Regions from separate parts of the Pseudomonas sp. CBS genome, predicted to be linked through region 3. Evidence: riboswitches for the same ligand, from Rfam matches in the RefSeq annotation. Region 3 holds a riboswitch; each other region holds the start of a gene.
The links. Region 3 has a riboswitch for cobalamin ahead of cobO (cob(I)yrinic acid a,c-diamide adenosyltransferase). Riboswitches for the same ligand answer to the same signal wherever they lie in the genome.

Region 1 (10,688 bases), 1.2 Mb from region 3:
GCGCGCGCCGTCGGCGTCCACCACCGCCACTTCCACCGGGCGCCGGGTTTCCCGGTCGACCAATTGCAGGCTTTCACCTTCGTTGGCGAAATGGCGGTTGCCCCAACCGACGAACGCCATGATCACCACCCGGAAATCCTCGCCGACCGGCGTGGGCACGTACTCGAAACGTGGCGGCCGCTCGCTGTATTGCCGGCGCTCCAACAGCCCCGCGTCCACCAGGCTGTTGAGCCGGCGAGTCAGCATGTTCGGAGCGATTCCCAGGCTCTGGGAAAACTCGTCGAAACGGCGCAGGCCCTGCAGCGCGTCGCGCATGATCAGGATGCTCCACCACTCGCCTACCCGCTCCACTCCACGGGCTACCGGGCATTCGGCATTCACCAGCGACTTACGTTGCATTGCAGTTCCTCTGTGGGGCGGCTACGGAAATTTAAGCTATCGGATGTTACTTTCATAATGATAGCTTCGTCCATGCAATGCTACCAACCTGAAATTTGCGGAGCTAAGCGATCATGAGTAAGCGAATTGTTGTGACCGGCATGGGTGCAGTGACCCCGCTGGCAACCGGCGTGGAAAAGACCTGGAAGCGCCTGCTGGCCGGTGAATCCGGGATTCGCAGGCTACCCGAGGCATTGATCGGCGACCTGGCAATCAGCATCGGCGGCCAAGTGCTCGACCGCACCCAAGACCCTGAAGCCGGCTTTGACCCGGACACTGTCATCCCGGCCAAAGAACAACGCAAGATGGACCGGTTCATCGTGTTTGCCCTGGCCGCCGCGCAAGAGGCCCTGGCCCAGGCGGGCTGGAGTCCGAAAACGCCCTCGCAGCAGGAACGTACTGCGACCATTATCGCTTCCGGCGTGGGTGGTTTTCCCGCGATTGCCGAGGCCGTCCGAACGGCTGACAGCAAAGGACCACGCCGCCTTTCGCCGTTCACGATTCCGTCATTCCTCGGCAACATGGCAGCCGGGCATGTGTCGATCCAGCATCAACTGAAAGGTCCGCTGGGCTCCCCCGTCACTGCTTGCGCCGCCGGCGTACAGGCGATTGGTGATGCCGCGCGCATGATCCGTGCAGGGGAAATCGACATCGCCGTGTGTGGCGGCGCCGAAGCCTGCATCCACCGGGTCAGCCTCGGCGGTTTTGCTGCGGCGCGTGCGCTGTCCAGCGATTACAACGACACGCCGGCACTGGCTTCGCGCCCGTTCGATCAAGGCCGCGATGGGTTTGTGATGGGCGAAGGTGCCGGGATATTGGTGATCGAGGAACTGGAGCATGCACTGGCTCGCGGGGCGACGCCTATCGCCGAGCTGGTGGGCTATGGCACCAGTGCCGACGCCTATCACATGACCTCGGGGCCGGAAGATGGCTCAGGTGCACGCCGGGCAATGGAGCTCGCGATTGCGCAAGCAGGGATCAGCGCCGCACAGATCCAGCACTTGAACGCCCATGCCACGTCGACCCCCGTAGGCGACAACGGCGAGCTGGCGGCGATCAATACGCTATTCGGTGCAAATGCCAGCGTCGCGATCAGCGCTACCAAGTCGGCGACCGGCCATCTGTTGGGCGCCGCGGGCGGGATCGAGGCGATCTTCACTGTGCTCGCCCTGCGCGATCAGATTGCCCCGGCGACCCTCAACCTGGACAACCCGGACCCCGCTGCCGAAGGACTGGATATGGTCCGTGGCCAAGCCCGGCCGTTGCCGATTGAATACGCGATTTCCAATGGATTTGGCTTTGGTGGCGTGAATGCCAGTGTGTTGTTCAAACGCTGGGGTTAACGCGGCGATTTGACGCCCATCGCCCGCCCATGCTCTCCTACACATCTTGTTTCGGGTGCCCTTCACAGGGTGAAACGGGAAACCGGTGAGTCATGTTCCTTTACTCAAGGGCGTGACGAGTCCGGTGCTGCCCCCGCAACGGTAAGCGAGTGAAGCGTCAAATCCACTGTGCCTCCAGGGCATGGGAAGGTGATGCTTTCAAGGCCCAGGCCCCTCGCAAGCCCGGAGACCGGCCCGAAAAAATCAGATAACAAACCCGCGGTGGGCGGGCGCTGTTCAGAACCCTGCGTGCCTGGCTCGTGGGGTTTTCATGCGCTCGTGCACCCTGAACCCTGAAGGGACGCGCCATGTCGATCATCAGCAGCACCGCCTCTACCGCCAGCACCACTGCCACCCTGAGCCAACGCCTGACCGCCGCCATCGGTGCGTCGATCCTCGGCGCGTGCCTGGTGTATTTCGCCGGTTTCTCGCACATCGAAGCGGTGCACAACGCCGCCCACGATACCCGCCACAGCGCCGCGTTCCCGTGCCACTGAGACCTGCCGACATGATCAAGCGTATTGCCCAAACCGCAGGTTTCACCGGTCTTCTGGCCGCCTTGCTGCTGACCTTGCTGCAAAGCTTCTGGGTTGCCCCACTGATTCTGCAGGCGGAAACCTTCGAAAAGGCCCCCGTGGCCACCGAAGTGCATGAGCATGCCGGCGCTGCGGCCCACAGCCACGACGCCGAAGCCTGGGAGCCGGAAGATGGCTGGCAGCGTGTGCTGTCGACCACGGGCGGTAACCTGGTGGTTGCCGTGGGTTTTGCCCTGATGCTTGCCGGCCTGTACACCTTGCGTGCACCAACCCGCACGGCCCAAGGCCTGCTGTGGGGCCTGGCCGGTTACGCCACCTTTGTGTTGGCGCCGACCCTGGGCTTGCCGCCTGAACTGCCGGGCACGGCGGCGGCAGACCTGGCGCAACGGCAGATCTGGTGGATCGGCACTGCCGCCTCCACCGCTGCCGGTATCGCGCTGATTGTGTTCGGTCGTAACTGGCTGCTGAAAATCCTGGGCGTGGCAATCCTGGCGGTGCCCCATGTGATTGGCGCTCCACAGCCGGAAGTCCACTCGATGCTCGCGCCGGAAGCCCTGGAAGCTCAGTTCAAGATTGCCTCGCAGTTGACCAACGTTGCCTTCTGGCTGGCGCTGGGGTTGATCAGTGCCTGGTTGTTTCGCCGTAACCGTGATGGTCAGTATTCGGCATGATCCTGGCGGTGGGCCTGGGTTGTCAGCGGGGTTGTTCTGTCGACGCCCTGCTTGAACTGTTCAATGCCGCCCTCGCCGAGGGTGGCATTGAGCGCCAGCGCGTCACTGCGCTGGCCAGCCTTGATCGCAAGCAGGATGAGCCGGGGCTACTTGAGTTGGCAGAGATTCTGGAGCTGCCTTTGGTGGTTTTCAGTGCGGCGCAATTGGCGCCCTATGAAGATCGATTGAGCCATAAGTCGGAGACGGTTTTTGCTTATACCGGTTGCTACGGCATCGCGGAAAGTGCCGCCCTGGCACTGGCAGAACACCTGTCCCAAGGCCCTGCTACCCTGCTGATCACCCGCAAAAAAACCGCCCAGGCCACCTTTGCATTGGCTTGCGCCGGCTGAATTCCCGATAATCGTCATCTTTGATCATGAGCAATCTTCATCTGGAGGGCTGCTCGCGTGCTTTTTTCACAGGAATGAATCCATGACTGTCTTTTTCATCGGCGCAGGCCCAGGCGACCCGGAACTGATCACGGTCAAGGGGCAGCGGCTGATTCGCAGTTGCCCGGTGATCATCTATGCCGGTTCGCTGGTGCCGGCGGCGGTGCTTGAGGGGCATCAGGCGGAGCTGGTGGTTAACAGTGCGGAGTTGCATCTGGAGCAGATCATTGGGCTGATCAAGACGGCCCATGAGAAAGGCCAGGATGTGGCGCGGGTGCATTCCGGGGATCCGAGTTTGTACGGGGCGATTGGGGAGCAGATTCGGCTGTTGCGGGAGCTGGGGATTGGGTTTCAGATCATTCCTGGGGTTACGGCGGTGGCGGCGTGTGCGGCGTTGCTGGAGGCTGAGCTGACGTTGCCGGACATTGCGCAGAGTGTGATTTTGACGCGGTATGCGGATAAGACGGCGATGCCTGAGGGTGAGGCGTTCAGTAGTTTGGCGCAGCATGGGACGACCATGGCGATTCACCTGGGGGTGAATCATCTGGAGAAGATCGTGGCTGAGTTGGTGCCTCACTATGGGGAGGATTGTCCGATTGCGGTGGTGCACCGAGCGACCTGGCCGGATCAGGATTGGGCCATTGGTACGCTGGCGGATATTGCCGGGAAGGTGGCGGCCAAGGGGTTTCGGCGTACGGCGTTGATTGTGGTGGGTCGGGTTTTGGCCAGTGATAGTTTTGGTGAGTCGTCGTTGTATCGTGCGGGGCATGCGCATTTGTATCGGCCCTGAGGGGGGATGGGGTACATATCCGTTATTTAGGTAACGGCGACTATGGGTTCCGCTCTTACAGCGGCTCACTTTTGAAGAGCGCAAAAGTAAGCAAAACGCTCTTGCCCCACCACTCGGCACCTCGCCTAGGCTCGGTGTGCCCTCACTCCGGCTTTGGACCGTGGGCCGCCGTCATGGGCCATCCCTGGCCCAGGACGGCTAACCTGGCGTCCTGCCAGGTTACCCACGCTCCAAAGCCTGCGTTCGGCCAGCGTGGTTTAACGGGGCGCCTAAGATCAAGATCAAAAGCAGATCAAGAGCACAGCGGCCTCCCGGCCGGCTTGAGTGTTAAAAGCCAAATCAAAATCTAAAGCGGGCACGGTCCAAAAAATGTGGGAGCGGGCTTGCTCGCGAAGGTCGTTAACGATGACGCGGGCATTCTGAATGAACGCGGCGCTCTCAGGTTTTTCGCGAGCAAGCCCGCTCCCACAGAAAAGCAGAGCCACCCCGACCGTAGCAGCTGTCGAGCGCCAGCGAGGCTGCGTGCCTTTGATCTTGATCTGCTTTTGATTTTGATCTGCGGGCCCCGTTAACCACGATGGCCGCAAGTAGGCACGGTGGAGCGGGTAAATCGGCAGGGAAGCCGATTTAGCCGCGCCGGGCCATGGATGGCCCGTCGCGGCGGCCCGCGGAATCGGGCCGGAGTGCGGGCATGCCGAGCCCAGGCGAGGCACCGAGTGGTGGGGCAAAGACCTTTTGGTTACTTTTGGGGCGTTTGCCAAAAGTGACCCGCTGTAAGAGCGGAACCATAAGCCGCCGTTACCTAAATAACGGATATGTACACAACATACCTAACCCAAAACCTCACAATCCCCACCCAACCCACTGAATCCAAACCAAAAAAAACGGCGCTCACGAGGCGCCGTTTTTCCACATCCGCAGCAAACACCCTTAGTAGTAGGCGTTTTCTTTCTGCGTATGGTCAGTCACATCCCGCACACCCTTGAGCTCCGGAACCCGCTCAAGCAGCGTACGCTCAATCCCCTCACGCAAGGTCACGTCCGCCTGGCCACAGCCCTGGCAACCGCCACCAAACTTCAACACAGCAATACCATCATCCACCACATCAATCAGGCTCACCTGACCACCGTGGCTGGCCAGCCCGGGATTGATCTCGGTCTGCAGGTAATAGTTGATGCGCTCGTTAATCGGGCTATCCGCATTAACGTTCGGCACCTTGGCGTTCGGCGCCTTGATGGTCAGCTGGCCACCCATACGATCAGTGGCGTAATCAACCACCGCATCGTCAAGGAACGCTTCACTGAACGCATCGATATACGCCGTGAAGCTTTTCAGCCCCAACGCCGTATCTTCAGGTTTTTCTTCTCCCGGCTTGCAATAGGCAATGCACGTCTCTGCGTACTGGGTGCCGGGCTGGGTGATAAAGACGCGGATCCCGATGCCCGGGGTGTTCTGCTTCGACAGCAGATCAGCCAGGTAATCGTGGGCGGCGTCGGTAATGGTAATAGCGGTCATGGAAACTCCTCGCAGGCTTGCCGGCAGTTTACGCCAAATTATTACCGAGGTACAAAGTCCTAGTATTTTTGTCGGAAAAGAACCAACCGTTCGTCGCCATCGAACCAGCCTTTGAGCCGACGATAACTGCCCTTTTCCAACCAGTGATAGCTGGCCAACGACCCAAGGGCGATCAACACCACGCACACGCCGAGCATCACGTAGGCGTTAACCCCATAACGCTGGGCAACAAAACCGCCGGCGGACAACACCAGCACGTGCATCAGATAGACCGAATAGGAACAGTCCCCCATCACCTTGAGCAGTCGGCTACGCTCGAAATAGCGTTCCATCGAAATACAGGCCACCACCAGCACCGCGCTCGGCAAGCCCCAGGTCAGGGCGCGAGGTGATGCCGGCCAGTGATAAATCGCCAGCAACGCACCGGCAATGCCCGCCAGGGGCAGCCACAGGCCGGGGCGAATCCAGCCCTTGCGATACAGCATGCCGATGCCAATTCCCAGCAAGAACTCGTACACGATGTCCGAACGATAAAAATCGCTGATCCAGCCAAACGACGTCCACGCCTGGCACACCGCGAACAACAATGCGCCCACCACCAGCACCCGCCACTGCCGCCGAAACAGCAGCGCCCAGGCAAACAGCACGTAGAAGAGCATCTCGTAGTTCAGGGTCCAGCCGACATTCAAGGTCGGGTACATCCCATAACCACCGGGATTTTCGGAAGGTATAAACAGCAAGGACATCAACACATGGGCCGCATCAACGCTCTGGTCCGGCAACACCGGCCGGGCAAACACCACCAACAGTGCCATCAACACCGTGTAGAACCAGTACGCCGGGACGATCCGCAGCAGGCGATACACCAGGAATCGCCAGGGCGGCAGCTGTTTGTTCTCGGTGGAAAGGAAGATCACCAGACCACTGATCACGAAGAACACATCCACGCCCGCCGCGCCCTTGTCGACAAACAGATGCCCCAGCGCCGAATCAGCCTGGAAACCAAAGAAAATCTGCATGAAGTGATGACCCACCACGGTCCAGGCCGCCAGGGCGCGCAGTGCCTGTACTGAAATCAACATCGTCGACCCGCTCTCCCAACCCTCGACACCGGTTATTCAGGTGCCTATGGCTTGGGACAGCCGTCGACGGTCAAAGGTCGATCAAAGATTCTCGTAGCGGTTCATGTCCAGCACGCCTTCTTCCAACGGCGTGGTTTCGTGGAGGTACTGCGACAGGTCGTGGAAGTACTGCCAGAACTGCGGATGGCTGCGGCGAATGCCCCAACGGTCGACAATCTTCTCGAAGCGATTGGCGTCCTTGGCGTTCTCCATGGCAGCGACAAACGCCGGCACCTGCTCCGCCGGGATGTTGAACATGAAGTTCGGATAGCTGCTCAGCACCCCGGGATAAATGGTCACGGTGTCCAGGCCCGGCTGATAGCGATAAGCCTCACCGAGCATAAAGGCCACGTTGCTATGGGCACGGTTACGCAACAGGCTATACATCTCACGTTTGCCGCTGCGGGTTTCGATGCGCAGCATGGTCGCTTCCGGCAACAGGTCGATCACTTTGAGCCCCGCCGCCGGGCGATTGGTCAGGCGGCTCAGGGCCTGTTCGGCGTCCTGCAGTGCCGGGTCGATGCCAGGACGCGAGCAATAGGCGCTGATGCAACGGTTGATCGGGTCCGGGCTGGCGTTCAGGTCGCCGTAACGGGCCAGCAACTGGTTGGCGAAGTCACGCTTGGGGTCTTTTTCATCGAGCTTGAGGCCCGTGGGCTTATCATCGTCAATGGCTTCATAGTCCATCCATAGCTTGACCTTGCCGCTGTTCTGGTACCAATCGTCGAGGAAGTCATCTCGCGAATCCGCCGGCATCAGGCGCAGGAAGTTCTGCTCGGCGCCGTTGCGGATCAGGTCGAAATACAAGCGCGTCTGGGCCTGATGGGAGACGTTGCCGAACACATCGAAATTCACCGCCAACTGGTAGTAGGTGCGCTCCAGCAGCGGATAGTCGAACAGCCACAGGGTTTGCGGCACCTCGCCAATCAAGCCCTTGGTCACCGAGGCGCTGTCGAAGTGACGGAAGATGCTCAACAAGGCATTGTCGTTGCCCGCCCACAGGGAAGACCAGCTCGGCGGCGGCAGGTCGGCATAGCTGTCCCGGCGCAACGCTTCGTACTCGTTGCGCTTGTCGCGGTATTTGAGCCACAGGCTGAGCACGCTGCCCACATCATCAATCTGCCCCGGCATCGCCAGCAACGGCGTGGCCTGGCCGCGGTAGCGGGCATCGGTGATGTACAGGTCGTGGTCGGGGTCCTGGAACAGGGTCCAGAAGTTGTCGCGGATTACGTCCGTGGCGATCTGGCCCCGGCATACCGGCCCGCGAATAAAGGTGCGCACGAAGTATTCGGCGTTATCCAGCATGAACTGGTAGCGCGCCTTGGCCGGAATCGCCTCGAAGGTCTCGAACGGGTTGGCCCGCCGGCCCGGTCCGTAGCCCGGCAGGGCGTTCACCTGCCAGTCATCGGTGTAGAACAGCGACTTGATCCGGGCCATTTTCCCGGCGCTGAACGGATAGGTGATGTGAGTCTTGTGCACGATCACCCCCTGCACCGGCCACAGGCGGTAATACACCTGGGTACCCGGGTCGTCGTTGGGGCGGCGGGTGTTGATCAGGTCGATCGGCTGCCCGCTCGGGGTGCGCGAGCGTACCCACTGGAAGAAATGCCCCGGCTCGCCGCCTTCAAAGTAGATGTGGGCGAGGAACAGGTGCTCGAACAACCAGCGCGCCACCAGGCTTTCCCGGGCGCCGGGCTGGTTGAACAGGTTTTCCCATTGCTGTACCTGCAAAGCTTCCTTGGCACTTGGGGCCAGGCCTTGTTCGTCGATCGGTGCGCCGGAGGCCAGCCAGCGTTGCAAGGTCTGGTACTGCTGGTCGGTCAGGCCGGTGACCGCCAGCGGCATGCCTTCCTTCGGGTGGTTACCTGCGTAGGCGTTGAACTCCCCCGGCATCGGGCAGGTGTTTTCGCGGTTCAGGCCCAGCACGATGTCGTCGGGCAGCTTGGCGTTGGGCGCGAGCGGCGCGGTATGCCCCAGCTCCAGCATGCGCGCCATCAGTGCGGCCTGGCTGCCCTGGGCATCGAGTACCGAGTAGAACCCCTTCTGCTGCCACGCGGCCTTGCCGGAGGCGTCATAAAACAGACGGGTGGGTTGGCTGGCCTGGCTGCGTTCGCCGTCATATACCGGCACTTTGGTCGCGCCACGTGCGGCGCCTTCGGCACTGCCGAGGTTGAGCTGGCAGGCCGAGTCATAGCAGGCGTGGCAGGCCACGCATTTCTCGGTGAAGATCGGCTGGATATCACGGGTATAAGAGATCGCCGGAGCGGGACCTTCTGCCTGTGCGGTAATAGCGACCAGCGCAAAAATGGCGCTGACGATGAGGCGAAGTGACATGTTCCCGGTCCCGATTCAATGCGTGCGGTGAAAAACCTGGCGATTCTACCGATGTAACACCCCCGACAACATGAGCGATATTCATGCAAACCCGGCACATGCTCTAAAAGCGCACAGGTTTGTTATGATCTTCGCCCTCCGTAATACCTGACCAGAGTAGTCCCATGCCCGATCGTAGCGCTCGTCTGCAAGCCCTCCACCAAGCCCTCAAGGAACGCATCCTGATCCTCGACGGCGGCATGGGCACGATGATCCAGAGCTATAAGCTGGAAGAGCAGGACTACCGTGGCAAACGCTTCGCCGACTGGCCGAGCGACGTCAAGGGCAATAACGACCTGCTGGTGATCACCCGTCCGGACGTGATCGGCGGCATCGAAAAAGCCTACCTGGATGCCGGCGCCGACATCCTGGAAACCAACACCTTCAACGCCACGCGCATTTCCATGGCCGACTACGGCATGGAAGACCTCGCCTACGAATTAAACGTAGAAGGCGCGCGCCTGGCGCGCAAGATCGCCGACGCCAAGACCCTGGAAAACCCGGCCAAGCCGCGCTTCGTCGCCGGCGTGCTCGGCCCGACCAGCCGTACCTGCTCGCTGTCGCCCGACGTAAACAACCCCGGCTACCGCAACGTGACCTTCGATGAGCTGGTGGAAAACTACACCGAAGCCACCAAAGGCCTGATCGATGGCGGCGCCGACCTGATCCTGATCGAAACCATTTTCGACACCCTCAACGCCAAGGCCGCGATCTTTGCCGTACAGGGCGTGTTCGAAGCATTGAACGTCGAACTGCCGATCATGATCTCCGGCACCATCACCGACGCCTCCGGCCGCACGCTGTCGGGCCAGACCACCGAAGCCTTCTGGAACTCGGTCAGCCACGCCAAGCCGCTGTCTGTGGGCCTGAACTGCGCACTGGGGGCGAGCGAGCTGCGTCCGTACCTGGAAGAGCTATCGAACAAGGCCAACACCCACGTGTCGGCGCACCCGAACGCCGGCCTGCCCAACGAATTCGGCGAGTACGACGAACTGCCGTCGGAAACCGCCAAGGTCATCGAAGAGTTCGCCCAGAGCGGCTTCCTCAATATTGTCGGCGGTTGCTGCGGCACCACGCCGGGCCACATCGAAGCCATCGCCAAGGCCGTGGCCGGTTACGCACCGCGCCCGATCCCGGACATTCCGAAGGCCTGCCGCCTGTCGGGCCTGGAACCGTTCACCATTGATCGCAGCTCGTTGTTCGTCAACGTCGGCGAGCGCACCAACATCACCGGTTCCGCCCGCTTCGCCCGCTTGATCCGTGAAGACAACTACACCGAAGCCCTGGAAGTCGCCCTGCAGCAGGTGGAAGCCGGCGCCCAGGTGATCGACATCAACATGGACGAAGGCATGCTGGATTCGAAGAAGGCCATGGTGACCTTCCTCAACCTGATTGCCGGCGAGCCGGACATCTCCCGCGTACCGATCATGATCG
Region 2 (10,688 bases), 3.1 Mb from region 3:
CAAGAGCTTGAGGCTCTGGAGCAGAGAATTGCCATTTGGGAGAAGAACATCGGCTCGCTGGAACACTGGTCAGCAGCCTGGGCGGACAGCTGGCAGCCGCCAGGCCAGTTGGCAGTCACATTCAATCCGCCTGGAGCAAGCTGGTATCTGGGTGAGTCCAGCGTAAAGGCGACGTCGAAAGAAACGCTGCGCTATCACGTGTTGGCGGGCTTTCATTCGAGTCTGTTCAGCCGCACCAAATTGCTCGGCAAGGCTTTGGGGTGGGCCGTCCGCCGCCCGGTATGGTCGTCATACAGAGGGGCGTCTTTACTGCGCCAGTTGGAGCGGAGCCTAAAACGCCCGTTGGTAGGCTGCGACACTTGTGGGCAGTGTCGACTAGAGGACACGCTGTATATCTGCCCTGAGACATGCCCGAAAGGCTTGTCCAATGGCCCCTGCGGCGGCACTCACCTCAACAGGTGCGAGTTTGGGGATCGCGAGTGCATCCACAGCGTGAAGTACCGGACTGCCAAATCGGTTCGCCAAATTCAGATTCTCACGGATCGACTGATTCCTTGCGTTGAACAGGGCAGCCGTCACAGCAGCTCCTGGCCACGGTGGTTTGAAGCTGACGCTAGCCAGACCAGAGGGACATCCGATTGACGTCGAACTCACGGCAGGCACTGAGCCAGGAAAGTAACGGCTCGATGCCGCAGAAGCAGTCGATAGCGCCTCCGGTCATCGAATCAGTCAGGCGAACCCGCTACAAGGTTGCACGCAGGTATGGCCGGGTCACCATTGCCGAGCACGAATACTTTTACGTACGAGCCCAGGACATTCTGGTACGCAGCGATATTTTTCAAGGTTATCGAAAAGAGGGATTACAGCGATTCCTCTCGGCAAACGCAGCGGTAACCCCAGACTGAGATTCCACAATCCCCTTGGCGCCGCTCCGCTGCGCAATCATGAGCGTTCCTAATACTTTATTGAAATCAATTCGTTTTTATTCATACAGGCACCCCGCATAAAATGCGCCCAGCTCTTCACGACCGGCGATTTAAAGGCTGTGGCGTGAGAAAACGGAACGATGGCCACATCTGAAAGGCAATCAGCAAATTCAGGTCTGGCGCGACGAACAGGGTGTCAGGCACGATGAACAAAGAATTCACTTTTTCCATCAACAGCATCAGCTTTGATGAGCATTACACTCCTTCCGACAATACTCGGATCACGACCAACTTCGCCAATCTGGCCAGAGGTGCGAGCCGTGAGGAGAATTTGCGCAACACGCTCAAGATGATTGATAACCGCTTCAACGCTCTGGCGCATTGGGATAACCCTAAGGGGGATCGTTACACGGTCAAGTTGGATATCATTTCCGCTGAAATGAATATCGATGCTGAAAGTCGAGACCACACCATACCGCTGATTGAGGTGCTGAAAACGACGATTGTTGATCAAAAAACCGGCGAGCGTATCAACGGCATCGTGGGCAACAACTTCTCGTCCTACGTGCGGGACTACGATTTCAGCGTGCGCTTGCTGGAGCACAACAAGAACCAGGCCGGTTTCAGCACGCCAGAAGATTTTGGCGATTTGCACGGCAAGCTGTTCAAGTCGTTCGTCAATTCAAGTGCCTACAAAGAGCATTTTGCCAAGCCGCCTGTGATCTGCCTCAGTGTGTCGAGCACCAGAACCTACCATCGAACCGAGAACCAGCATCCTGTGCTGGGCTTTGAGTACGAGCAGGACGCGTACTCGTTGACCGACGAGTATTTTAAGAAGATGGGCTTGCAGGTTCGTTACTTCATGCCGCCCAACAGCGCCGCACCATTGGCCTTTTACTTCTCGGGTGATCTGCTGGGTGACTACACCAATCTGGAACTGATTGGCACCATCAGCACCATGGACACCTTCCAGAAAATCTACCGGCCTGAGATCTACAACGCGAATTCGGCGGCTGGAAAATCCTATCAGCCTAGTCTGAAGAACCAGGATTACTCGCTGACTCGCATCGTGTATGACCGAGAAGAGCGTAGTCGGCTGGCAGTCGAGCAAGGCAAGTTTGCCGAAGAACAATTCATCAAGCCCTATCAAGCCGTGCTTGAGCAATGGTCCGTTAGCTGCGCTTTCTGATTATTTAGAACATTAAGGTTATCCCCCATGAAAAAACTGTTGCCCACGTCGACGGCTGGTAGCTTGCCCAAACCTTCCTGGCTGGCCCAACCCGAGACACTTTGGTCACCCTGGAAACTGCAGGACGATGAGCTGGTCGAGGGTAAGCAAGACGCGTTGCGCCTTTCTCTGCATGAACAACAGCTGGCCGGCATCGATATCGTCAGTGACGGTGAGCAGACTCGCCAGCATTTCGTGACGACTTTCATTGAGCACCTCGACGGCGTTGATTTCGAGAAGCGCGAAACGGTCAGGATTCGTGATCGTTACGACGCGAGCGTGCCGACAGTGGTGGGCGCCGTTGCTCGGAAAAAGCCTGTGTTCGTTGAAGACGCAAAATTCCTGCGTCAGCAAACTGGGCAGCCTATCAAGTGGGCTCTGCCAGGGCCGATGACGATGATCGACACCCTTTACGACGCTCATTACAAGAGCCGTGAAAAACTGGCTTGGGAATTCGCCAAGATCCTCAACCAGGAGGCCAAAGAGCTGGAGGCTGCCGGAGTCGACATCATTCAGTTCGATGAACCTGCATTTAACGTGTTTTTCGATGAGGTCAATGACTGGGGTGTTGCCACCCTTGAAAGGGCCATTGAAGGACTTAAATGCGAAACCGCCGTGCACATCTGCTACGGCTACGGCATCAAGGCGAATACCGACTGGAAGAAGACGCTGGGCTCGGAGTGGCGACAATACGAAGAAGCGTTTCCGAAGCTGCAAAAGTCCAGCATCGATATCGTCTCTCTGGAGTGTCACAACTCCCATGTGCCGATGGATCTGATCGAACTCATTCGCGGCAAGAAAGTAATGGTCGGTGCAATCGACGTGGCTAACCATGCTATTGAAACGCCTGAAGAAGTTGCCAATACCCTGCGCAAGGCACTCCAGTTCGTCGATGCGGACAAACTCTATCCCTGCACCAACTGCGGCATGGCGCCGTTGCCTCGTCGAGTGGCCAGCGGCAAGTTGAACGCGTTGAATGCCGGCGCAGAGATCGTGCGCAGAGAACTTTCGAACGGGCGTTGAGCGATGTCACTTCCTGGTCAATCAATCGAGCCCTTGGGCTTTCGCGAAGCGCTCGGGCACTACGCATCGGGTATTACGGTTATTTCATCGCACGTTGATGGCGAGCCGATTGGCTTCACCTGTCAGTCGTTCTACAGCGTGTCGATGAGTCCGCCACTGGTGTCATTCAGCGTCATGTCCAGTTCGGCGAGCTATCCCAGGATTCGCCGGGCAGGACGATTCGCAGTCAATATCCTGTCGGGCGAGCAGGTGGATATTTCCAACCAGTTCGCTCGGCGGGGTACGGACAAATGGCTCGGGGTGGACTGGCAGGAATCGCCTCTGGGTAATCCGATCATCGCTGGCAGTTTGCACTGGCTGGATTGCGAAATTCACGCAGAGCACGTGGCAGGTGATCACGTGATCGTGATTGGTGAAGTGAAAGCGATGAACCTGCAACAAGCTACTGCGGGACAGCCGTTGCTGTACTTCAAAGGGCAATACCGCAACCTCGCCACACATAGCACGGTTTGAGCCGTTACGTGCGCAGGTTCGGGGACTTGGATGTTACAAAGGATCTGCCGCCACGTCGGTAACGGAATAATCAACGCTCCGCTACCGACGTGACCGCTGGCTTAAACGCGAGAAGCCTGTAGGGAGGGGTAAAGCGCATGCTCGGCCACTTTGCCGAAAATCAGACCCAGGCTCGTCCAGAGTACGACCTGAATGCCCAACGACGCTGTACGGAATTTCCACAACAGTACGGCAGAGAAGTTCTCCGGCACCTCATTGATGGTCGGAAACAGGTACGCGGCGACCGAGACGATCACCAGATAAAGCGCGACCCCACTGATGGCGCCACTCCAAGTGCCGTTTCGGGCCATCAGCTTGCGTCCGACATTGACCGAAATCACGGCAGCGATCAACGACACCAACATGATCAGGAAGAACAGCTGGGTGCGCAGCCCGATGGTGTCCGGGTTACCCACGGATGGCGGGTTCGGTGGATATTTCAGGCCCGGGATCAGGAACACCACCACGAACGCGGCCAGTGCCAGTAGCGCCGCGAGCCCACGAGGGCCAATGCGACCAATTCGGCCCAGCGCGTAGGCGAATACAAGCGAGAAAATGCCGCCCAGCGATACGCTGTAAACGACGACGCCGGTCAGTAGCCCCACGCTGCCTTGCATGTCGCGGCTCACCAGTTCTTCCTCTTCGTCGGCGTCACCGTGCATGTGCGCCATGCTTTCTTCGAAGGCAATCGCCTTGTCCACTTGCGGCTCACCGAACACCTTGGCGAACCCGAATGCCAGCAGGCCCGCAATCAGACCGACGAGCATGCCCCTGACGAGTAAACGACCAGTCATGTGAAAGACCTCAAATAATCAGTGGCAGGGGAAACCCAGAAGATGACGACCGTCGTGCACGAACTCATGAACGTAGGCACCGGAGAAAATCGCAGTAGCACCTTGTTCGGCACCGACAAAGTAGATTGCCAACATCAGCAACAGCCCACCGAAGATCGCCCACGGAAGCACTTCGCCAAGAGGGATCGTCGGGATGGAGATGTCTGTATCAGTAGTAGCGGTATAAGCCATGAGTACCTCTTGGGATTTCGCGTCCCGGTAATGGTGAGGAGGGTCGAAGAAAGGTCTGGCTTTCGGCGTGGAGCCGATCACAGTGGCGCGACCGCGTCGGATTTTGACCGACTTCTTGCTTCGTAACATAAAGATACAACTCGGTTAGTGTAGCCCTTCTGCGATGAGGCTTACATGAATTCTCACCAAGCTTTCGCGACGCTGATCGGGCGTAAATAAGGTTGCGCAGGATTTAAAGGAATGCTGTTAGCGACACTTCCCATGCAAGAGTGCCCGCTATTCTCCGATTTCTATCTGTGACCGCTGTCAACTTTGAGACGAGAACTGCCGACTCTTCATTCATGGGCGTGGATACCCCCAACGCCCTATGGTCGAGATGAGTGGCTGCTTGAGCTATCGTATCGAGATCATCCCAGCTTGAAGGCCATCTGATGAGCATCGACAAGACAACTCAACTGATCAGCACCCGCAATGAAGAAAATGCCAATCTGCTGCTCCGGGTCGGATGGACGCTGTTGCTCGTAGCTGACCGCCAAGAAGGTGCGTATCAGTGGCTGCATTATCAATTCGGGTGGCAGCGAACAGGCGTACCTCCTGAGATCACGTTTACCGGCGTCGAGGGTGGCCCCGATCCCTTCTGACAGCGTCGCTTCAGTGGCGTTGGCTCGTAAGCACCCCAAAATGATTGAGCCTTTACGGAACACGCCAAAAGTGCTCTGAATTCAGAAGATTGCATTGCACTTGACCACCCGTTTGCATTCGACGTGACCAATTGCATTCGACCTGACCAGCCCAGGCGCGAACAGTGTCCTTCAAGCGCGTCGGCGGCTTTTCACCCTACGCATTGAGTCACCTTTCAACTCGATGAAGTGGGATTTGTGAACGATTCTGTCGAGAATCGCGTCCGCGATTGTGGGGTCGGAAAATAAGTCATACCATTTTTCTTTCGGATACTGGCTAGTGATCAGCAATGAACCATTTTGTGACTGCTGATCAATTACGTCTAGCAGAAACGGGCCGAGCTGAGCATCGATGCCGCCTATGCCCAAGTCGTCGATGACCAGCAGCTCTGCGCGAATCAATTGCCGTCGTAGTTTCGGCATGGTGTGATCCGCGTAAGACAGGGAGATTTCTTCAAAGAGTTTGGTTGCTGTGCGATACAGCGTTGGTCGTCCAAGGCGGCAGGCTTGGTTCGCCAGGGCACAAGCCAGCCAAGTCTTTCCGGTGCCAGTTGCCCCCGTTATGATTACGTTCTGCCGCCGTATCAACCAGTCGCACTCCCCGAGAGCCATTACGGTATTCCGGTCTAGGCCACGGGATGATTTGAATTCAATCGTGTCCATCGTGGCCTCGCTCTCACGAAGCCTTGCAGCTTTCAACAGACGCGCAATCTTCCTGCTTTCTCGTTCGCTGTTTTCGGCGTCAACCATCAATCCGAGCCTTGTGTCGAACGCCTCTTTCAATAATGCCGGGGTTTCCAGTTGACGCTCGTAAGCCACGGCCATGCCGTGCAGCCCAAGGCTCACCAAATTCTGAACAGTGTTGAATACCGGTTTCATAGCGGCTCATCTCCTTGTGTTGCGTAATATTCGGCGCCACGAATGTTGGCGTGTTCGACCAAAGGGGCGGATCGTTGGGGGCTGGGCCGCAGATCGGACTCGTTACGAATGATTGCCCGCAGGCGCTCTGAACTGAGGATGTTCAGGTTATTAGCATACGCACAGGCTGATTCCAGCCGGGAGGCGGAGATGTCCCCTTTGCGTACATCTTGCTTCAAGCCTATGACTGCCTTCATGCCAGTCGCAAAGTCTCGGCGCAGAGCGAGATTGTCTTTCACGTACCGCAACGTCTCCTGGCCTATAGATTCAGCCCAGGCCATCAGTGCGTCTGGTTGCGAGTCTTGGTACCGACTATGGTTGGGTGCCAAGTGCTCGCTCAAAGTGCTGAATCCTCGTTGTCTGTTGACCTTATGCGAGGCTATGACGCGGCGCTGGTACACGATGTCCAGCCAATCGTCGCGCACGCGCAAATCAACTAGCAGGTTCGCAAAGTGATAGGGGACTGAGTAGCTGTGATCTTCAAATGCGACGTGGTAGTCAGTGCCCACGCGAATCTGGTAGACCCACTGACTGTAGCTGTACCGCTGTTCTGGGAGAGAGCCGAGCGCGGGGTAGTCGAGTTCAAGATACCGAGTGGCCCTGCTCTTAGGGTACGTTCGAGTCACCCGGTTGTTGAGCTGATCGACCCAGTATCCAATCTGTTCGTTTAGCTCTTCCAGCGAGAAGAATGTCCTGGTTCTCAGCCTTGCCAGCACAAACCGCTGTACGATTTGCACAGCAATTTCACCTAGCGATTTGTCTTTCGGTTTGCGAGGCCTGGCCGGAAATATCTTGAATCCGTAGTGCTCGGAAAGCTCGGAGTATGCACGGTTCAGAACGACCTGATCCCGAGTGTTTTTTGTGATCGCCGATTTCAAGTTGTCGGGGACAATGAAGCGTGGAACCCCGTCGAAATACTCAAGCGCCAGAACATTGCACCTGAGCCAATTCGGCGTCGTCTGATTGTCCACTGCCGTGGCGAATATGTAGCCGGAAGCTCCTAGCGTAGCCACGAATACCTGAGCCTGGGCAATTTCTCCTGTGTCCGGGTTTGTCACAGGCATAGTCCGTCCGCAGAAGTCCACGAAGCACTTGTCGCCGGGAAGGTGGATCTGCCTCATGCTTAGCTTTTGCTTATTCAGCCACTCACGATAAACCCTTGTAAATTGGGCGTATGAGGGGCCATCTGGCTCCGTTTCCCGAAACTCTTGCCAAAGCAATTCAAGGGTGATGTCTGGCAGTTTCAGTTGTTCGTGAATGGCGACCCAAGATGGGTACACTTTTCTCTGCGCTGTGGGCCTGCGCTGAGTATGTAGGCATTCCGCAAGCGCTTTATCGTCCAGGTGTCGCAGCTGTTCCCAGGTTTGTCCGCACAACTTCAACTGATCGCGCATAGTGCGAACTGTATTATGGGAAACTTTGGCCAAGCGACCGATTGATCTGTTTGACAAGCTGGCGTCGCATGCGAGACGCAGCACCTCGCGCTGCGATTGTACTGGCAGCCTCATGTGTCCTCCTCGCGATAGGCGTGTCGAAGCCTCACAAATCGCGCCGTGTGAATATTGCAGACAAACGGAAGGTGGCCGACTTGACGTCGAACGGGAGGGAACACAGAATGGTGGTGCGTAGGGCTCAAAACCTAACACCATCAAAAAAGCCTAGGGCTCCACCCCTGGGCTTTTTTGTGTCCCAATTCCACCGGCTAACTCCTAGCCTGGGCTCATTGTGAAACTCCTATTTGTTTGATTTATACGGCTTGCTGTCTAGCGCAGCGATGCGTGGCTATCCAGCAGGCGACTTCTTTGGACAGGGCGAAAAAGCCTCGACGACTAGGCACTTCAAAAAGTGGCACTTCGATAGTTCCACGCTGCTTGGCTTTTCGGAACGCGTCATACGAGGCGTATCCCAGCTCTCTCCACAACGCACTGCCTCCCACCATCAGGCCATATCGATCTTTGAGATCAAGCTCTAATTCGGATGCCAGGTTGTGGATTTCAAGAGGCTCGCGCATCGCACTTAATGTCCGGTTTGGTCACAGTTAATAGTAATAAACGACGTTCTTGCACTCCAGCCGTAAGGCTTCTACATTTTTTACGGTACAAACATTAGCTGGAAATTTGTAAGTGACTGACTTCAAACGAATTGCGAAAATTTATTCGGATTTCGCAGATAATGTGCGCGAACAAGTACCGGAAAATACCAACCCCCGCAGTAACACTGTGGAAATGCTCGCCGTGGGCTATTGGTTCGAGGGGCTGAGGCAGCGGACAGGTCTCAAAACGGCCTACGCGCTTGAGCTGCATTTCGAAGCGGATTCGTTTCGAAGGAATAGCAATGGCACGATTCGGCATTACCGAAGCAAGTGGTCAAGGTACGAGCAAAAAACGGTATCGCCCAAGGCCAAGACCTTGGCCAAGGTAGAGCTTCAGGCACCGGGATCTTCTCGCGATCTGAATCATCCGTTATGGACACTGCTCAAGCTAAGCATCAAGCAAGAGGAAATCGATTTCGACCATTTTTTTGGAACGTTGAATGCCGAAGTACAGGGGGTGTTGTTCCGAACCGCCAGCGACACGGCGTGGGGCAATTTACAGCGCGAATTGGTCACTCAAAACCTGCTAGAAAAGCTTGAGCGCAGGGCGAGTTTAGATAGCCTAGCGGCGCTGGTAGCCATAGTGATGGAAGCAGATCAGATGGGCCGTCGTGCCTTGGCTATCAAAGCAGCAGATTCGTTGCACAAAGTGCTTTTGATGCTCGCCATGGAGCTACAAGCACGCGGGGTCGCAGTGGTCTTGATCGACTGGCTAGTCTTCAATGTGTTGCCCCTTGGTGTACCTGCCCACTTAGAGGTTTGGATGAGTAGCACTGACTACATTCACGCGTCAGCTCATCTGAACGCCATGGTCTTCCATCATCCGGAACGACGTGGAAAGAGCCTTCCTTGGAAGCTACGCACCAGATTGATGTGCAAGCTTCTAGCCGGCGATATGGGATTGGACGTCATGTACGCGATGCGTCCGCAGTTTGCCTTGCGAGACGACGTCGGCGAGATCGCGGGGGACTTAGTGAAAGAGTTCCACAAAACGTCAGCACTCAGAACCTGGGGATGGATGTGCATCGTTGACGGCGAGCCTCAAAAGGTGCCACCCACATCGCTTTTTTAGCTTTCCACCACTGCGTGCTTTGGGTGGTCAAATCCAATGCAAACGGCTGGTCAAATCCGATGCAAACAGGTGGTCAAGTGGAATGCAAACGCTTGGTCAAGTGAGGTGCAATTTCCCATGATCAGCCCACTAGAGTATCGGCGCGCCAAATCGACCCAATCGTGGCATCCAATGGTTCAGGATCTGCGCTGACGCCAGGATATGGTGCGCATGCCCGATCAACAGCCGACGCGGCACGAACCCGATATAGCGAGAGTCATCGCTGTTGTCGCGATTGTCGCCCAGCATGAAGTAACTGTCGGCAGGCACCACCACCGGGCCGAAATCGCGTAACGCCCGTACCGTCGGCATGAACTGAATCGTGCGCTGGCTGTTGTTCGCACGCTCGGTCAGCTTTATCCCCGGGACCGTGTGGCCCGGAGCGATGGGCTCGCTGATGTCCTGCCCATTACTGTAGGTGGCCGGCGTACCGTTGACCCACAACACCTCGTCGCGCATTTCCAGGGTATCGCCGGGGATGCCGACAATGCGTTTGATCAAGCGCGTGCCGTCCTTGGGCGAAGAGAACGTGACGACATCGCCGCGCTGGGGGTTATCCAGTTTGGCCAGGGAAATATCGGTGAGGGGCAACTTGAGGTCATACGCCACGCGATTGACCAGCACCACATCACCTTCAAGCAATGTCGGGCGCATGGAGCCGGATGGAATGGGGTTCCAATCGGCCAGGGACGTACGGAAAACCCCGAAGCACAGCCAGAAAATGATCGCGTAACGGTAGCGGATTAACCAACGGCGCATAGATCCTCGCACTACAAAAAGGGATGCCAGCGTCCGCCAGGCAACCCGTGGTTATTTTTGGTAATACTCGCTTATTGCACCGGAAGATTAAATTAACATTAGCGTTACTGCCCCATGACAGTCGGTATTTTCAAGCACACAGAAAAGGAGTTTCACGCCCCATGGATAGCAAATGTTCGGTCTTTATCGCAGCCAGCGTCGACGGCTTTATCGCCCGGCCAGACGGTGATATCGAGTGGCTTCATCGCCCTGAGTACGAAGGCGCCGAATTGAACGGCGTGACCTATGAACACTTCATCACCACCGTGGATGCGCTGGTGATGGGCCGCAAGACCCTGGAAAAAGTGTTGTCCTTTCCGGAGTGGCCCTATGAG
Region 3 (10,688 bases):
GTTTTCCAGCACCGATTCGGTGGCCGCGCGGGCCACTTCCGTTTGGTCCAGTTCGCTGGTCTGGCGGCTTACCAGGTAGCTGACACGCTTACGGGCCTCGTCCAGGTCATCGCTGCGCAGCGCCTGCGCGACCGGCAGCACGTGTTCACCGAGGCTGCGCATGCCCAGGGCGCAGTACAGCGCGAGGATTTCCAATACCCAGCCGATATACGGCGCCCACGACAGGGCCGTGGCCAGCAGCGTCAGCGGCACCACTGCGATCACCCACGCGGTGACGCCATGACTGCGCCAGCCACGGCCGCCGGAGTTGAAACGCTGCTCGATACGCTCGGCAAAATTGCCGAACGCTACCAGCGGATGCCAGCGCCTGGGCTCGCCCAGCAGCGCATCCAGCGCCACCGCAGCGACACTCAGCAAGGCCACACTCATTGACTCACTCCCCAAACATTCTCGTACAACATGTCACTCAGTGGCCGTGGTTCGGTCCAGCCTTCGAGCTGCAACATCGGTGCCGGGTAGAACTCGGTCACCGGGCCCAGGCACAACACGGCCAGCGGCTTGGCGCCGGGCGGCAGGCCCAGCAGGTCGGCCAGGGCCTGGGGCTCGAACAACGAGACCCAGCCCATGCCCAGCCCTTCGACGCGGGCGGCCAGCCATAGATTCTGGATCGCGCAGGACAACGACGCCATGTCCATTTCCGGCAAGGTACGGCGCCCGAAGATATGCCGTTCGCGATCGTCCATCAACGCCGCCACCAGTACTTCGGCACAGTCGTTGATGCCTTCGACCTTGAGCTTCATAAACTGGTCGGAGCGCTCGCCAAGGGCTTCGGCGGTGCGTACGCGTTCTTCTTCCACTAGCTGCTGGATCTGGCCGCGCAGGTTGCGGTCGCTGATGCGGATAAAACGCCAGGGCTGCATCAAGCCGACGCTCGGCGCCTGGTGGGCGGCTTGCAGCAGGCGGTGGAGCAATTCAGGCGCGACGGTGCCACCGCTGAAGTGGCGCATGTCACGGCGTTCGGCGATGGCGCGGTAGACGGCTTCGCGGTCGGCTTCCGGAAAGGCGTTGTCCGTCATGGCCTCATCGCGGGCAAGCCCGCTCCCACCGTAGATTGCGTTTCAACTCGGTCAAGTGTGGGAGCTGGCTTGCCTGCGATGGCGGTCTCAAGGCTTGGCGCAAACAGGGCAGCCACCGCTGTCGGGTTGGACGGGAAGTAAAAGTGCACGTAGGAAGCCGTCATCCGGCCCTGACGATAAACCGCCTCGGCGCCGCGCCCGCCATTCGGGCTCAGGCCCCGGGCAATCGGCTGCCATTCTGTGCTGGTCAACGAGTGATGATAAGTGTGGCCACGCAGCAGGCCTTCGGGCAGTTCGACGTTTTGCAGGGCCAGCGCCGCCAGACGTTTCTGCATCACGGCATCACCCTGGAGCAGGCCCACCAGTTCGGCACGGGTGCCGTCGACATCGGTGAGCGAGTCCAGCAGATAGAGCATGCCGCCGCATTCGGCCAGCAGCGGCTTGCCGGCAGCGTGATGGGCGCGAATGGCGGCCAGCATCGGGGTATTTTCCGACAGCGCCTGGTGATGCAGTTCCGGGTAACCGCCCGGCAGGTAGAGGCTGTCAGCGTCGGGCAACGCGCGGTCGCGAATCGGCGAGAAGAAGCACAGCTCGGCGCCCATCGCCCGCAGCAGGTCGAGGCTGGCACCGTAGGTAAAGGCGAAGGCTTCGTCGCGGGCCACGGCAATGCGCACACCGGCCAGCAACGGTTGGGTCTCGATCAACTCGGGTGCGGCGAATTCCACCGGCGGTGGCAGCGCTACCTCGCAACTGCTGCCCAAGGCCTGGGCGGCGGCGTCGAGTCGTAGATCAAGGTCGTTCAATTCGCTGGCCTGCACCAGGCCAAGGTGGCGGCTGGGCAACTCGATACCGGTTTCCCGGGACAGCGCGCCGTACCAGCGCAGGCCTTCGGTAAGGCTGCCTTCGAGCAATTGCGCGTGGCGCAGTGTGCCGACGCGGTTAGCCAGCACACCGGCGAACGGCAGGTCCGGCTGGTAACGCGCCAGGCCCAATGCCAGGGCGCCGAAGGTCTGGGCCATGGCCGTGCCGTCGATCACCGCCAGTACCGGCACGCCAAAGTGCCGCGCAAGGTCGGCGCTGGACGGCGTGCCGTCGAACAAGCCCATCACGCCTTCGATCAGGATCAGGTCGGCTTCCCCCGCCGCTTCCCACAGCAACCGGCGACTTTCCTGCTCGCCCACCATCCACATGTCCAACTGATAGACCGGCGCACCACTGGCGCGCTCGTGGATCATCGGGTCGAGAAAGTCCGGGCCGCATTTGAACACCCGCACCTTGCGCCCCAGGTTGCGGTGCAAACGGGCCAGCGCGGCGGTGACGGTGGTTTTGCCCTGGCCGGACGCCGGTGCGGCGATCAGCACAGCAGGACAGTGACGGGGCTGGTTCAAAGTTCGATGCCTTTCTGCGCCTTGATACCGGCCTGGAAGGCGTGCTTGAGCATGCCCATTTCAGTCACGGTGTCGGCCATTTCGATCAATTCGGGTTTGGCGCCTCGGCCAGTCACCAGCACGTGCTGCATCGGCGGGCGGGCTTGCAGGTCGCCGAGTACCTGGTCCAGGTCGAGGTAGCCGTGCTTGAGGGCGATGTTCAGCTCGTCCAGCACCACCAGGCCGATGGCCGGGTTCTGCAGCATTTCCCGGGAGACCGCCCAGGCGGCTTCGGCGGCCACGATGTCGCGCGCACGGTCCTGGGTTTCCCAGGTAAAACCTTCGCCCATCACGTGGAAGCGCACCTGCTCGGGGAAACGCCGGAAGAACAGTTCTTCGCCGGTGCTATTACGGCCCTTGATGAACTGCACCACGCCGCATTGCATGCCGTGGCCCATGGCTCGCGCCAGCATGCCAAAGGCAGAACTGCTCTTGCCTTTGCCGTTGCCGGTGAGCACCAGCAGCAACCCGCACTCGTTCGGTGAGTTGGCAATGCGCTCATCAATCACGGCTTTTTTGCGCAGCATGCGCGCCAGGTGGCGTTCGTCACGATCGGGGGATTCAGTCATGGCAGCTCTCCGTTGGGGCTGGACAAAAACGGCGGGCAGGAAAAAGACAATACAGACAGCCAAGCATCGCCCACCGTGATGCTGTTGGATGGATCAGGCCGGTCTCCGGGCTCATGAGTGGCATGGGATGCCGAGGGTGCGCCTTCCCATATCGCGGGCGATACAGTGGCTTAAGGCACCGTCTTGACTCATTTACCGTTGCGGGGCAGCAGCGCCGGAATCGTGGCGGCACTGTAGAAAAGTGCGCTCACTCACCGGCTTCCCTGTTTCACTCAGTCGGCGCGTACGCCACAGAGCACCTGAAACAAGCCGCGAAGGTTAGTGGGTTGGGGGTGGAGCGTCAATTAAAGCCGGACATGCGCGTGAACCATCGGGCCGCTGCGCTCCTCTACCACTACAGGTATTAAGGAGAAAACCATGCACAAGACCCGACTTGCCCTACTGATCATGGTCGCCGGCACCCTCGCCGCCTGTGGTGAAAGCTCGACCCTTCAGGTGTCCGACGGCACCGGACCCTCGCCCAAACTGCCGGAGCCGAATAAAACCCTGATCCCCACGGTGAACATCGCCCCGGCCATCGGCTGGCCCGAAGGCGTCAAGCCAACTCCGGCCGCGGGCACCCAGGTGGCCGCGTTCGCCGAAGGCCTGGATCACCCACGCTGGCTGTACGTGCTGCCCAATGGCGACGTGCTGGTGGCGGAAACCAACGCGCCGCCCAAGCCGGATGATGCCAAGGGCATTCGTGGCTGGGTGATGGAGAAAGTCATGGGCCGTGCCGGGGCCGGCGTGCCGAGCCCGAACCGCATCACCCTGCTGCGGGACGCCGACCACGACGGCGTGGCCGAAACCCGTACGGTGTTCCTGGAGAACCTGAACTCGCCGTTCGGCATGACGCTGGTGGGCAACGACCTGTATGTCGCCGATTCGGACAAATTGCTGCGCTTCCCTTATCAGCCTGGGGAAACCTCGATCAAGGACGCCGGCACCACCGTCACCGACTTGCCGGGCGGCAGCATTAACCATCACTGGACCAAGAACGTGATCGCCAGCAAGGACGGCAGCAAGCTGTACGTCAGCGTGGGCTCCAACAGCAACGTCGGGGAAAATGGCCTGGAAGCGGAACAAGGCCGGGCCGCGATCTGGGAAGTGGACCGCGCCACCGGCCAACACCGCATCTTCGCCTCCGGCCTGCGCAACCCCAACGGCATGGCCTGGGAACCGCAAAGCGGCGCGCTATGGACGGCCGTCAACGAGCGCGATGAAATCGGCAGCGATCTGGTGCCGGACTACATCACCTCGGTCAAGGATGGCGCCTTCTACGGGTGGCCATTCAGTTACTACGGGCAGCACGTGGATGTGCGGGTCACACCGCAGAACCTGGACCTGGTGGCCAAGGCGATTGCCCCGGATTATGCAGTCGGCCCGCACACAGCCTCGCTGGGACTGACCTTTGCTGATGGCAGCAAGTTACCGGCGCAATTCAGCAATGGCGCGTTTATCGGCCAACATGGTTCGTGGAACCGCAAGCCCCACAGTGGCTACAAGGTGATCTTCGTGCCGTTTGAGGCAGGCAAGCCAAAAGGCCAGCCGGTGGATGTGCTGACCGGCTTCCTCAACAGCGATGAGAAAGCCATGGGCCGCCCGGTCGGCGTGGTGATCGACAAGCAGGGGGATTTGTTGGTGGCAGATGATGTGGGGAACAAGGTGTGGCGGGTGTCGGCGGCTAAATAGCCCACTGCGCAAACACCGCAAAACAAATGTGGGAGCGGGCTTGCTCGCGAATACGGTGGATCAGCCGACAACAAAGTGACTGACACACTGCATTCGCGAGCAAGCCCACTCCCACATTGGGTTTCGTGTTTTCCTAGGGGTTTCGTGCCAGGTGCTCGGCTGGCAACACACGCTTGGCGCTCAGGTAGGCGTTTTGCCAATAGGCTTTGGACAGCGTGTCCAGCTTCACCGTACCGCCGGTTTGCGGCGCATGCACAAAGCGGCCTTCACCCACGTAGATCCCGGCGTGGCTGACCTGCGAGCCGCCACCGGTGGCGAAGAAAATCAGGTCGCCGGTCTGCAGGTTGTTTTCGCTCACGTCCTGGGCGCGCATCACGATCAGCTCGCGGGTGGTGCGCGGCAGAGAGATGCCCGCCGCGTCACGGTAGACGAAACCGATCAAGCCACTGCAATCAAACCCCGAGTCCGGCGTGTTGCCGCCCCAACGATAAGGCGTGCCGACCAGGCCCAGCGCACGAAAGAGCACGTCTTCGGCCGCAGGCGAAAAATTCTGGGTGGCGTAGGTATTGAACACCGGCTTGGGCTTGACGGCCACGGGCGCAGGCGGAGGACGGCTTGCGCAGGCGCTGAGCAGCGCGGCGCAAACAAGAAGAATTAGGCGGGCCGAGGTCGACATGGGCAGAACAATCCTGATCTGGATGCGGCTTTCGCTGCCGAACGTTGAAAAACAGAACGCGCAAGCAAGGCTCGCGCGATCGATTTACAACAATGTCCAGGGATTCTAGCGCTTACACGTCAAACTTCAAGTATCACTTTAACTTTACTTGCTAGCGGTAACGGTAGTCGGGGCCATCGCCAGGGCGCGCTTGGCTTCGATGAAGGTTTTGCTCCAGTAGCTGTCACCCAGGTTGTCGACTCGCACACCACCGCTGCGGCGGCTGCTGGAGTGGATAAACTGGTTGTCGCCCAGGTAGATACCGGCGTGACTGACACGACCGCGACCAGCCGTACTAAAGAAAAGCAGATCACCGGGCTTGAGGTTGTTCCGCGCGACCAACGGTGCATCCACGTTGATCATTTCGCGGGTGGAACGCGGCAGATTCATGCCGGCTTCCTCGCGGAACAGGTAGCCGATGAAACCGCTGCAGTCGAAACCGGCTTCAGAGGTACCGCCGAAACGGTAACGGGTACCGATCAGGGACATGCCACGTTCGAGAATGCTGTCGGCCAGAACTGGAAGCTGGTAAGGCTTGCTGCCGGCGAAGTCGGCGAGTTCTTTTTCAGTTGCGATTTCTTCCTGGTAAACAGTGGAAGACTGCGACGCAACGAATTTTGCCTGGGACTGTTGTGCTGGTTTTTGCTGCTCAGCCACGTTTTGAGTGTGGGTGGCGCAACCAAACAACAGGGTAACGAGTGCGAGAGGCACGAGGGGTGCGAAGCGATTTAGCATGGGCACGACCGTGGCTGATGTGTAAAGAAGCCGAGACTATGCCTTCTATCACATCGATTTGCAAATTCAATCGTGATCTATGTGACTTCTTGTTTGAACTATGACATCTAAGCCCTTAACACCCTATAGCCCCCATTTGCATGGCCAAAATGGCTCAAATGCAGGTTTTCTGGCGCCTGGAATTTGCCGAAAGCCGCGATTTCAAAGGGCTGGCTACCAGCCGAGGGTTTCCTTCAGGAAGGGGATGGTCAGCTTGCGCTGGGCCTGCAAGGAGGCCTGATCGAGCTGTTCGAGCAAGTCGAACAGTGCACTCATGCTGCGGGTGCCGCGAGTGAGGATAAAATGCCCGACCTCGTCGGTCAGGTGCAGCCCGCGGCGGGACGCACGCAATTGCAGGGCACGCAGTTTGTCTTCGTCGGACAACGGGCGCATCTGGAAGATCAGCGCCAGGGTCAGCCGCGACTTCAAGTCGGCCAGCTTCACCGGCAACTCACGTGGCGAGGTGGACGCGGCAATCAACAAACGCCGGCCACTGTCACGCAAGCGGTTGAACAGATGGAACAGCGCCTCTTCCCAGTCCGCCCGCCCCGCTACCGCGTGCAAGTCGTCCAGACAAACCAGTTCGTATTGCTCAAGGTTGTCGAGGATCTCGATACCACGGTCCAGCAGCTCCGCCAGCGGCAAGTAAACTGCCGGCTCCCCCATCTGCTCGAAGCGCAGGCAAGCGGCCTGTAACAAGTGGGTACGCCCCACGCCATGCTTGCCCCAGAGGTAGATCAGGCTTTCGGTCCACCCGGCGTCGGCTTCGCAGAGCCGCTCGACATAGCCGAGTGCAGCGGCATTGGCGCCTGGGTAGTAATTGATAAAGGTAGCGTCGTCACGCAGACGCACACCTAGGGGCAGCTGAATCGGTTTCATGCTGACTGAACGGCTCCAATCGAACCGTTAGTGACCTCTGTGTAAAGTTTGCAAAGTTTATACCCGTGACGCCGGGCGCACAATGCAGCAGACCACAAGCAAAATCAAAGGTTTGCGTTAACTTGTTGGATTTGGTGAAGATTGTTTGACGCAATGGCGAAACGCCAGAGCCGATAAACGACAAACCCGGCCTTGAGCCGGGTTTGTGATGCTGCGGTTATAACTCCGGATCCTCGACCCCGGCGTACATGTCCGAGTCCTTGTACAGGTCGTGCACATGGCGCACCAGCACCATGATCACCGCCGCCACCGGCAGCGCCAGCAGGATACCGGTGAAGCCGAACAACTCGCCGCCCGCCAGGATCGCAAAGATCACTGCCACCGGGTGCAGGCCGATCCGGTCACCCACCAGCAACGGCGTCAGCACCATGCCCTCCAGGGCCTGGCCGACCATGAACACCGCGACAATCCCGAGCATCGGGTACAGGTCGCCGTGGAACTGGAACAGCCCGGCCACCAGCGCCGCACCAATCCCGATCACAAAGCCCATGTACGGCACGATGGCCGCCAAACCGGCAATCAGGCCGATCAACAACCCCAGCTCCAGGCCGATAGCCATCAGCCCCGCCGCATAGATGATCCCCAGCGCCAGCATTACCAGCAACTGGCCACGGACGAAGGCGCCGAGCACCTCATGACACTCTCCGGCCAGGGAGACGATGCGCTCCTCGCGATCCCGCGGCAGCAGGCCGCGGATTTTGGCCATCATGATGTCCCAGTCCCGCAGCAGGTAGAACGCCACTACCGGGATCAGCACCAGGTTGGTCAGCCAACCAATCAGCGCCAGGCTCGAAGCCGTCGCCTGGCTCAACACCACGCCGACGATGTCAGTGGTCTGGCCCATGTGCTCACTGATGGCGGCCTTGACCTTGTCAAACTTCCAGAACCCGTCTGCCAGCCCCAGCTTGGCCTGCGCCCACGGCATCGCCGTGTGTTGCAGCCAGTCGAGCATCTGCGGCGCCAGTTCATAGAGCTTGAACAATTGCTTGGCCAGCATCGGCACCAGCACCAGCACCAACGCCGTGATGATCAAGGTGAACAACGCGAACACCGCCACCACGCCCCAGGTACGGGACAGGCCGATCTTTTCCAGGCGATCCACCACGGGATCGAACAGGTAGGCCAGCAGTAACGCGACCAGGAACGGCGTCAGGATCGAATGCAGCAGGAACACAAAAACGCACAGCAGGACAATCCCGCCAAGCCACACCCAACGACGCGTATCCGCCATAAACCACTCCCTCTATTATTTGCTTCCTGCTTCTATATAAGAAGGAAGACCGCTTACCAATGAAAACGTAGCTGCGGCGTCGGCTCGACCGGTGCCGGTTGCGCGCCTTCCACCACCGGCTGCGGAGACGGCGCTTCACCCGCCGGGATTTCCTGCAACTTGGCCAGGCTCAACTGGGTGCGCAACTGCTCGGCGCTGCCATTCACACGATAGACGATGCGACTGCCATCCACCCGCACCGGCTGGGCCCCAAACGGCTCCAGCAGATGACCCAGGGCGGCGTAATGCTCAAGGTTCATGCCCTGCACTTCCAGCAACTGATCGCTGGTGGAAGCACCGGCCTTGACCGCAAAGCGCGGTGCCAGGCGTTCGCTGACAGCCAGCAGCACGGCGTCGGCCAGCGCAGCGGTGTCAGTACCGGTGGCGGTGCCCTGCTCGCTTTTATCCCCCAGCCACAGGCGCCATTTGGCCGACCATTGGCCGCCGTCTTCGCGGGCATGAACCGCCAGCAAGGCGTCGGCGCCGTAACGTTCGGACGCGGCACGCAGCGGCGTGGCGTCGGGGCTTTCAAGATTCGGGGCAGTGGCGACGATTTGTTCGTCCAGGTCACCCAGCGGCAGGCGCAAAGGCAAACCACGGTGCTGGGCCGCGCGACGCAGCGGTTGGGCGACGGCCTGGCCATCACCTACCAGGCTGCTGCCGTCGACGGAGTCGTTCAGCCACCAACCGAGGATCGACGGCCGATTGCTGCCCCACAGCGCCAGGCCCGCACCACGCAAGGCGCGATCGGTACTGACGGGGTCGAAATCCACTTGCAGGCTTTCCGGAGGGCCGGCGTCGTAGCCGTATTGGCTGATGATCTGTTGCGGGTCCTTGCGAATCGCCGCCAGGCCCGGGCCATCGGCGGCCTTCGCGTCGCCGGTCAGGCGGATCACCAGGGTTTGCAGGGCACGCTGGGTAGCCTGGTCACGCTCCTGGGGAGATTGGCTGCTGACTGGCTCCAGCACTTGATAGAGGCCATTGAGGGTTTCGGCATGACTCGCCAGGCTGACCAACGACAAGCAGCCCACAAAAAAATATTTACTCAGACCCATGAAAGAAGATTCCCGAACGACAAATAAGCGGTTGGAACAGACCGCGTGAACACTGTTGAGCAAGGCTGTGACCACAGCGACCGGCAAAACATTCACAGGGCCTCGGTAAGTTTTTGTACTGTCATAACGATAGCGAGTTAAAGGCTATACCTTAATACGGCCCGTGACCGACTCGATTAGCGATTTTTTTAACAGCTATTGCCCCTGCCCGTCGGCCCGAGGATGGCCGCTGCCCCTCAAGCCTGATAAAATCGCGCGCCTTCGCAGACCGTCAATGGCAGGCCATGCTGAAACTTCAGGTTTCGGTATTCCCGCCGCATTCGGTCGTTACCCCTGAATCCCCCCTAAAGGCCTGGATCATGAGCAAGCAACCCTCCCTGAGCTACAAGGACGCCGGTGTAGACATCGACGCCGGTGAAGCATTGGTCGAACGCATCAAGAGCGTCGCCAAGCGCACTGCGCGCCCCGAAGTCATGGGCGGCCTGGGCGGTTTTGGCGCCCTCTGCGAGATCCCGGCCGGCTACAAGCAGCCTGTATTGGTCTCCGGCACCGACGGTGTGGGCACCAAGCTGCGCCTGGCACTGAACCTGAACAAGCACGACAGCATCGGCATCGACCTGGTTGCCATGTGCGTGAACGACCTGGTGGTGTGTGGCGCCGAGCCGCTGTTCTTCCTTGACTACTACGCCACCGGCAAGCTCAACGTCGAGACCGCGACCCAAGTGGTTACCGGCATTGGCGCTGGCTGCGAACTGTCCGGCTGCTCCCTGGTCGGTGGTGAAACCGCTGAAATGCCAGGCATGTACGAAGGCGAAGACTACGACCTGGCCGGTTTCTGCGTCGGCGTTGTCGAAAAATCCGAAATCATCGACGGCTCCAAAGTCGCTGCCGGTGACGCCCTGCTGGCCCTGCCATCGTCCGGCCCGCACTCCAACGGCTACTCGTTGATCCGCAAGATCATCGAAGTGTCCGGTGCCGACATCGAAACCATCCAGCTCGACGGCAAGCCTTTGACCGACCTGCTGATGGCCCCGACCCGCATCTACGTGAAGCCGCTGCTCAAGCTGATCAAGGACACCGGCGCGGTCAAGGCCATGGCCCACATCACCGGTGGCGGCCTGCTGGACAACAT

Region 1: another riboswitch for cobalamin. It lies ahead of NVB75_RS00195 (CbtB-domain containing protein); the one in region 3 lies ahead of cobO (cob(I)yrinic acid a,c-diamide adenosyltransferase).
Region 2: another riboswitch for cobalamin. It lies ahead of NVB75_RS08655 (CbtB-domain containing protein); the one in region 3 lies ahead of cobO (cob(I)yrinic acid a,c-diamide adenosyltransferase).

The regions. Positions count from the first base shown of each region.
Region 1 covers NZ_CP102929.1:50,152-60,839, reverse strand. Annotated here, with positions in the region: gene NVB75_RS00205 (helix-turn-helix domain-containing protein) at 1-399, opposite strand, end outside; gene fabF (beta-ketoacyl-ACP synthase II) at 513-1,781, shown strand; cobalamin riboswitch at 1,818-2,034, shown strand; gene NVB75_RS00195 (CbtB-domain containing protein) at 2,129-2,317, shown strand; gene NVB75_RS00190 (CbtA family protein) at 2,329-3,027, shown strand; gene NVB75_RS00185 (cobalamin biosynthesis protein) at 3,024-3,416, shown strand; gene cobM (precorrin-4 C(11)-methyltransferase) at 3,499-4,245, shown strand; gene nfuA (Fe-S biogenesis protein NfuA) at 5,176-5,760, opposite strand; gene NVB75_RS00170 (acyltransferase) at 5,820-6,842, opposite strand; gene NVB75_RS00165 (fatty acid cis/trans isomerase) at 6,924-9,215, opposite strand; gene metH (methionine synthase) at 9,380-10,688, shown strand, end outside.
Region 2 covers NZ_CP102929.1:1,927,440-1,938,127, forward strand. Annotated here, with positions in the region: gene NVB75_RS08630 (methylenetetrahydrofolate reductase C-terminal domain-containing protein) at 1-642, shown strand, start outside; gene NVB75_RS08635 (DUF1852 domain-containing protein) at 1,132-2,115, shown strand; gene NVB75_RS08640 (methionine synthase) at 2,143-3,177, shown strand; gene NVB75_RS08645 (flavin reductase family protein) at 3,181-3,690, shown strand; gene NVB75_RS08650 (CbtA family protein) at 3,792-4,523, opposite strand; gene NVB75_RS08655 (CbtB-domain containing protein) at 4,542-4,754, opposite strand; adenosylcobalamin (AdoCbl) riboswitch at 4,756-4,895, opposite strand; gene NVB75_RS08660 (hypothetical protein) at 5,186-5,395, shown strand; gene istB (IS21-like element helper ATPase IstB) at 5,567-6,313, opposite strand; gene istA (IS21 family transposase) at 6,310-7,860, opposite strand; gene NVB75_RS08675 (hypothetical protein) at 8,476-9,516, shown strand; gene lepB (signal peptidase I) at 9,646-10,314, opposite strand; gene NVB75_RS08685 (dihydrofolate reductase family protein) at 10,476-10,688, shown strand, end outside.
Region 3 covers NZ_CP102929.1:6,113,874-6,124,561, reverse strand. Annotated here, with positions in the region: gene cbiB (adenosylcobinamide-phosphate synthase CbiB) at 1-429, opposite strand, end outside; gene bluB (5,6-dimethylbenzimidazole synthase) at 426-1,076, opposite strand; gene NVB75_RS27975 (cobyrinate a,c-diamide synthase) at 1,073-2,464, opposite strand; gene cobO (cob(I)yrinic acid a,c-diamide adenosyltransferase) at 2,461-3,072, opposite strand; cobalamin riboswitch at 3,151-3,390, opposite strand; gene NVB75_RS27965 (sorbosone dehydrogenase family protein) at 3,490-4,803, shown strand; gene NVB75_RS27960 (C40 family peptidase) at 4,937-5,479, opposite strand; gene NVB75_RS27955 (C40 family peptidase) at 5,624-6,253, opposite strand; gene hda (DnaA regulatory inactivator Hda) at 6,467-7,171, opposite strand; gene NVB75_RS27945 (AI-2E family transporter) at 7,389-8,462, opposite strand; gene NVB75_RS27940 (DUF2066 domain-containing protein) at 8,516-9,556, opposite strand; gene purM (phosphoribosylformylglycinamidine cyclo-ligase) at 9,916-10,688, shown strand, end outside.